2 regions of the Pseudomonas ekonensis genome follow, and region 1 is predicted to be linked to the other one. Evidence: predicted binding sites of a transcription regulator. Region 1 holds the regulator's gene; the other holds the start of a gene.
What was found. The regulator FliA, encoded in region 1, starts transcription of late flagellar genes. The targets are predictions, from matches to a motif close to CTAAAGTTTNNNNNNNNNNNGCCGNTAA.

Region 1 (3,408 bases):
GCCTGGCGATCAGCCACGAACTGCCGGTCGCCTACCTGACCGACGGCCCGCGGATCCCGGATGACCTGCATCTGCCGCGCCGTCACCAACTGGTCAGCCGCGCCGTCAGCGTGCAAATGCAGGAAGAACCCAGCGAAGAAGCCATGGCCGACATGTTCGCTGATATCTACCACAGCCCGACCAAGCAGGTCGGCTGAGGTAATGAACAGTTTTTGTACCTACATCGATGGCCTGCCACGCATTGTTCCGGTCGTGAACGCGCAGCCAGTAATGTGGCCTCCGTCTATGCAAGACAAGGTAAAGAAATAACATGGGCAGCATGCATCCCGTACAGGTGATCGCGGTGACCGGCGGCAAAGGTGGCGTCGGCAAGACTAACGTGTCAGTGAACTTGTCCCTGGCGCTGGCAGAGCTTGGCCGTCGGGTCATGCTGCTGGACGCCGACCTGGGTCTGGCGAACGTCGACGTTCTGCTGGGCCTCACACCCAAACGCACCCTGGCCGACGTGATCGAAGGCCGCTGCGAGCTGCGCGACGTGCTGCTGCAGGGCCCCGGCGGGATCCGCATCGTGCCGGCCGCCTCAGGCACCCAGAGCATGGTGCACCTGAGCCCGGCCCAGCATGCCGGCCTGATCCAGGCCTTCAGCGACATCGGCGACAACCTCGACGTGCTGGTGATCGACACCGCTGCGGGCATCGGTGACTCGGTGGTCAGTTTCGTGCGCGCCGCCCAGGAGGTGCTGCTGGTGGTCTGCGACGAGCCGACCTCCATCACCGACGCCTACGCACTGATCAAACTGCTCAACCGCGACTACGGCATGAACCGTTTCCGCGTCCTGGCCAACATGGCCCAGAGCCCGCAGGAAGGGCGCAACCTGTTCGCCAAGTTGACCAAGGTCACGGATCGCTTCCTGGACGTCGCCCTACAATACGTCGGCGCGGTGCCTTATGACGAAAGCGTGCGCAAGGCGGTGCAGAAGCAGCGTGCGGTCTATGAAGCCTTCCCGCGTTCCAAGTGCGCCCTGGCCTTCAAGGCGATCGCTCAAAAGGTCGACACCTGGCCGCTGCCCGCCAACCCGCGCGGCCACCTCGAGTTTTTCGTCGAGCGTCTCGTGCAGCAAACGGCAGGGCCTGTGCTATGACCGCCAGCGGTATGAACCTGTACAAGAAGTCGGCGCGCGATGCGCAGTACGAGCTGATCGAGCGTTATGCGCCGCTGGTCAAGCGCATCGCCTACCACTTGCTGGCGCGGTTGCCGGCCAGCGTGCAGGTCGAAGACCTGATCCAGGCCGGGATGATCGGCCTGCTCGAGGTCTCGAACAAATACGACGCCAGCAAGGGCGCCAGTTTCGAGACCTACGCGGGCATCCGGATCCGCGGCGCGATGCTTGACGAGGTGCGCAAAGGGGACTGGGCACCGCGCTCGGTCCACCGCAATACCCGCATGGTCAGCGACGCGATTCGCGCGATTGAAGCTAAAACCGGCCGTGACGCTAAAGATCACGAGGTTGCGGCCGAACTCCAATTGAGTCTCGACGATTACTACGGGATTTTGAACGACACCCTGGGCAGCCGGCTGTTCAGTTTCGACGACCTGCTGCAGGACGGCGAACACGAAGGGCTGCATGAGGATGGCGCCAGCGCTCATCTTGAGCCGTCGCGCGATCTGGAAGACGAACGCTTCCAGGCGGCGCTGGCGGACGCGATTGCCAATTTGCCGGAGCGCGAGCGACTGGTGTTGGCGCTGTACTACGACGAGGAACTGAACCTCAAGGAAATCGGTGAGGTCCTTGGCGTCAGCGAATCGCGGGTCAGCCAGTTGCACAGCCAGTGCGCGGCCCGTTTGCGGGGGCGTTTGGGGGAGTGGCGAGCGCGCTGAAGGCAGTGTGGGGACACTGCGAACGAGGCTGGTGCGGTGGTGAGCGGCACCGGTCTCGATCCGTTGTGCTCCAGACAGTCATCGAGAGTGCCTTGCCGGATTGAATGAAATGGCGCGTCCCGTTGCCGGGCGCGTTTAAGACTGCTTGGAGGTCGAATTGAACAAAGACATGAAAATCCTCATCGTTGACGATTTCTCAACGATGCGGCGGATCATCAAGAACCTGCTGCGTGACCTGGGGTTCACCAACACCGCCGAGGCCGACGACGGCAACACCGCGTTGCCGATGCTGGAAAGCGGGCACTTCGATTTTCTGGTCACCGACTGGAACATGCCCGGCATGACCGGCATCGACTTGCTGCGCAAGGTGCGCGCCGACGAGCGCCTCAAGCACCTGCCGGTCCTGATGGTGACGGCGGAAGCCAAGCGCGAGCAGATCATCGAAGCGGCCCAGGCCGGCGTCAACGGCTACGTGGTCAAACCATTCACGGCCCAGGCTTTGAAAGAAAAGATCGAGAAGATTTTCGAACGCATCGGCTGATGAACGCGCGGGGGAGCTATGGAGCATAAAGAGTCTTCACAGGGCGACTTCGAGTCGACGCTGAAAAAACACGCGGTCGAATTGGTCGACAGCCTTGAAAAGGGCAAGTTCGGCGAGGCCGTGCAACTGATCCATGAGCTCAATCAGACCCGTGACCGCGGCCTGTACCAGGAAGTGGGCAAGCTCACGCGCGAGCTGCACAGTGCGATCGTCAATTTCCATATCGATCCGCACATGCCCCAGGCCGAAGAGGTGTCGCAGATCACCGATGCGACCGAGCGCCTTGGCTATGTGGTCAAGCTGACCGAGAACGCCGCCAACCGCACCATGGATCTGGTGGAGAGCGCAACGCCGGTGGTCAACGCGCTCGCTGACGAAGCCCAGGCGCTGAGCGCCGATTGGGGCCGGTTCATGCGTCGCGAGGTCGGGGCCGAAGAGTTCCGCGAACTGGCGCGCCGGGTCGACGGTTTTCTGGCGCGCAGCAGCGCGGACAGCCGGGCGGTGTCGGGCAACCTGAACGACATCCTGCTGGCCCAGGATTACCAGGACCTGACCGGTCAGGTGATCAAGCGCGTGACCCAATTGGTCACCGAAGTCGAAAGCAATCTGCTCAAGCTCGTGCTCATGGCCAGTCAGGTGGACCGCTTTGCGGGCATCGAACATGACCGTGCGGCGATGCTTGCCGAAAAAGATCCGCAAAAACATCTCTCGCAGGGTGAAGGTCCGCAGATTCATGCCGATAAACGAGAAGACGTTGTGTCCGGTCAGGACGATGTGGACGATTTGTTATCCAGCCTTGGATTTTGAGTTTTTTTGGGTTTTTAGACCTGTAGGAGCACCCCATTAATGAGCTTCGGCGCCGATGAAGAGATCCTTCAGGATTTCCTGGTTGAGGCCGGCGAGATTCTTGAGCAACTGTCCGAACAACTGGTCGAGCTGGAAAGCCGTCCGGACGACGCAGACTTGCTCAACGCAATTTTTCGCGGTTT
Region 2 (3,408 bases), on a different contig from region 1:
CGCGACAGGCCCTGGCGCAGCGGGTAGGCGTCGTAGGCCGGATGCCGGCGGATGTGCCAGGCCAGCGCCAGCGCCATGCAGTTGGCGACGATCGCCGTGACCAGGCCGATGCCGGTCAGCCCCAGTTTCGGCAGGCCGAACAGGCCGGTGATCAGCGCGTAGTTGAGCAGGAAGTTGGCCACGGTGCCGGCCAGGCTGATGACCATCACCGGCGTCGCCCGGCCGATGGCGCTGGTGAAGCCGCGCAGGGCCATGAAGCTCAGGTAGCCGGGCAGGGCGAACGGCAAGGCCAGCAGGAACTGCCCGGCGGCGTTGACGTTGGTTTCGGTCTGGCCGAACAGCAGCAGCACCGGTTTGAGGTTCCACAGCAGCAGGCCGGCGCCGAGGGCCATCAGCCAGGCCAGCCACAGCCCGGCCTGGGTCAGCCGGGCGGCGCCGAGGATGTCGCCGGCGCCCTGACGGATCGCCACCAGGGTGCCGACCGCCGCGATCACGCCGATGCAGAAGATCGACACGAACGAATAGCTCGCCGCGCCCAGGCCGCCGCCGGCCAGGGCTTCCGGGCTCAGGCGCGCCATCATCAGGGTGTCGGTCAGCACCATCAGCATGTGCGCCAACTGCGAGGCGATCAGCGGCCCCGCCAGCCGGAGGATGGCCCAGAGTTCGGTACGCACGGGACGCTGCATGGTCGTCACATCCTTTTAATCGAGGGAGCAAGAGACCGTCGATTCTCGCGGTTCGGCGAGGTTGGCACAAAGGGATAAAAAGGATGGGTGGCATGATTAAAACTCATCCAGGGGCATTTCTGATAAGTTGGCGCCATCCCGCAACCGGAGCCTTGTCATGTCCCGTCGTCTGCCGCCCTTGTATGCCCTGCGCGCATTCGAAGCAGCGGCGCGGCACAGCTCGTTCACCCGTGCCGCCGAAGAGTTGTCGATCACTCAGAGTGCGGTCAGCCGGCATGTCCGCACCCTCGAGGAGCACTTCGCCTGCCGGCTGTTCCACCGCAGCGGCCGCAACCTGCAACTGACCGAATCGGCGCGCCTGCTGCTGCCCGGCATCCGTGAGGGTTTTGCGGCGCTTGAGCGGGCCTGCAATACCTTGCGCGCCGAAGACGACATCCTGCGCATGAAAGCCCCGTCGACCCTGACCATGCGCTGGCTGCTGGCGCGGCTCAGTCGTTTTCGCCATCTGCAGCCGGGCAACGAGGTGCAACTGACCAGCGCCTGGATGGACGTGGACTCGGTGGACTTCAACAACGAACCGTTCGATTGCGCGGTGCTGCTCAGCGACGGGCATTTTCCGCCGGACTGGGAAGCCAGCCTGTTGTTCCCGGAAGAACTGATCCCGGTGGGCGCGCCCAACCTGCCCAATGACCGGCCCTGGGACGCGGCCCGCCTGGCCGCCACCGAACTGCTGCACCCGACCCCCGACCGGCGCGACTGGCGCAGCTGGCTGGAGCGCATGGGCCTGTCCGAGCAGGTGTCGCTCAAGGGCGGGCAGGTGTTCGACACCCTGGAGCTGGGGATGATCGCAGCGGCGCGGGGCTACGGCGTATCGATGGGTGACCTGCTGATGGTGGCCGAAGATGTGGCTCAAGGGCGGTTGAGCCTGCCGTGGCCCACCGCCGTCGCCAGCGGCCTGAACTACTACCTGGTGTGGCCCAGGACCCGCCCCGGAGGTGAACGTTTGCGCCGCCTCAGCGATTTCCTTCAGGGCGAAGTCCGGGCGATGGAGTTGCCGCAGGTCGCGCGCTTGAGCTGAATCGTTCGAGCCAGCACAATGCCGGCCCTGGGCCATAACCCTGTTGTGCGCTCAAGTATTCGCTTTCACCGCCGAATACGTCCAAGTGGAACCGTCGTGCCGGTCCGCGATACACCCCCATTATTAGAATATTTTCCGAGCCGTGATCAGGGAGGATCCGCAGGCCCGGCCAGGAGCTGTCCATGTCTCAACCCCGCGCCCGGATCGCCTCGCAGCTGGGCCTCGCGCTCGCCGTGATACTGGCGGTCGTCATCAGCGGCAGTACGGTGTTCGCCTTGCGTTCGCTGGATTCGGCCAACCTCGCCACCCGTGAAGAGCACCTGGCCAGCGAGGCGCGCCTGCTGGCCGACCAGCTGAGCACTTTCCACGGCACGCTGCGCGAAAGCACCCAGCGCCTGAGCGGGCTGTTCGAGAAGCGCTTCAGCGCGGGCCTGAGCGTCCATCCGGACGAGCCGGTGACCGTCGCCGGCACCCGCACGCCTGGCCTGCACCTGGGCGGCGAGGTGTTGAACAACAACTTCAAGGAAGTCGACGAGTTCAAGCAGATGACCGCCGGCGTCGCCACGCTGTTCGTGCGCAGCGGCGAGGACTTCATCCGCGTCAGTACTTCCCTGAGCAAACAGGACGGCAGCCGGGCCATCGGCACCGTGCTCGACCACGCCCACCCGGCCTATGCGCGGTTGATGGCGGGGCAGGGCTATGTCGGCCGCGCCTTGCTGTTCGAGCGCCTGTACATGACCCAGTACACCCCGGTGCGCGACGGTAGCGGCAAGGTGATCGCGGTGCTGTTCGTCGGCTTCGACTACACCGATGCGCAGAACGCCCAGTTCGACAACCTCAAGCGCTTCCGCATCGGCCAGACCGGCTCGCTGGCGCTGCTGGACGAGCAGAGCAAATGGCTGGTGGCCCCGGCCGGCGTGCAGGCGCCGGAGCAAGCGGTGTCGGTGGTCGCCGGCCTGGCGAAGACGCCGGGCAAGGGCCGCTTCTGGAGCGACAGCGCTGAAGACTTCTACAGCATCGCCGTACCGTTCGACGGCGGGCCGTGGTCGGTGGTGGCGAGCATGCCGAAAAGCGAGATCCGTGCCGTGACCTGGAGCGTCGGCACGCAACTGGCCATCGGCAGCCTGCTGGCGATGCTGCTGGCGGTGGGTTCCGTGGTCTGGCTGCTGCGCAGCAAGCTGCAGCCGCTGGGGGATCTGGTGCGGCAGGCCGAGGCGCTGGGCGCCGGCGATCTGAGCGTGCGCCTGGACGTCTCGAGCCACGACGAGATCGGCCAGCTGGCCCGCGCCTTCAACCAGATGAGCCAAGCGTTGTCGACCATGGTCGAGCACATCCGCCGTTCCTCCGAAGAGGTCAACCGCCGGGCCCAGGCGCTGTCGGGCTTGTCCGGCGGTGCGTACGAAGGCATGGAGCAGCAGTCCGGCGAAATCACCAGCATGGCCGGCGCGGTCGAAGAGTTCAGCGCCACCTCGCTGAACATCGCCGACAACATGGGCAACACCCAGCGCCTGGCCCAGGAAAACGCCCAGCAGACGCAGATCGGCCGCACCTCGATGGAAGAAGCGTCTTCCTCGCTGGAGCAGATCGCCGGCGCGCTGAACACCACGGCGACTGTCATCAACACCCTCGGTCAGCGTTCCCAGG

Region 2: a site for FliA is predicted at 1,815-1,842, ahead of KVG96_RS25425 (methyl-accepting chemotaxis protein). Genes of this name have one in related genera too.

What each region holds. Positions count from the first base shown of each region.
Region 1 is NZ_JAHSTS010000002.1:848,307-851,714, reverse strand. It holds gene flhF (flagellar biosynthesis GTPase FlhF) at 1-197, shown strand, start outside; gene fleN (flagellar synthesis regulator FleN) at 311-1,141, shown strand; gene fliA (RNA polymerase sigma factor FliA) at 1,138-1,878, shown strand; gene KVG96_RS16865 (chemotaxis response regulator CheY) at 2,048-2,419, shown strand; gene KVG96_RS16860 (protein phosphatase CheZ) at 2,438-3,226, shown strand; gene KVG96_RS16855 (chemotaxis protein CheA) at 3,266-3,408, shown strand, end outside.
Region 2 is NZ_JAHSTS010000003.1:320,746-324,153, forward strand. It holds gene KVG96_RS25415 (NorM family multidrug efflux MATE transporter) at 1-686, opposite strand, end outside; gene KVG96_RS25420 (LysR substrate-binding domain-containing protein) at 844-1,764, shown strand; gene KVG96_RS25425 (methyl-accepting chemotaxis protein) at 1,947-3,408, shown strand, end outside.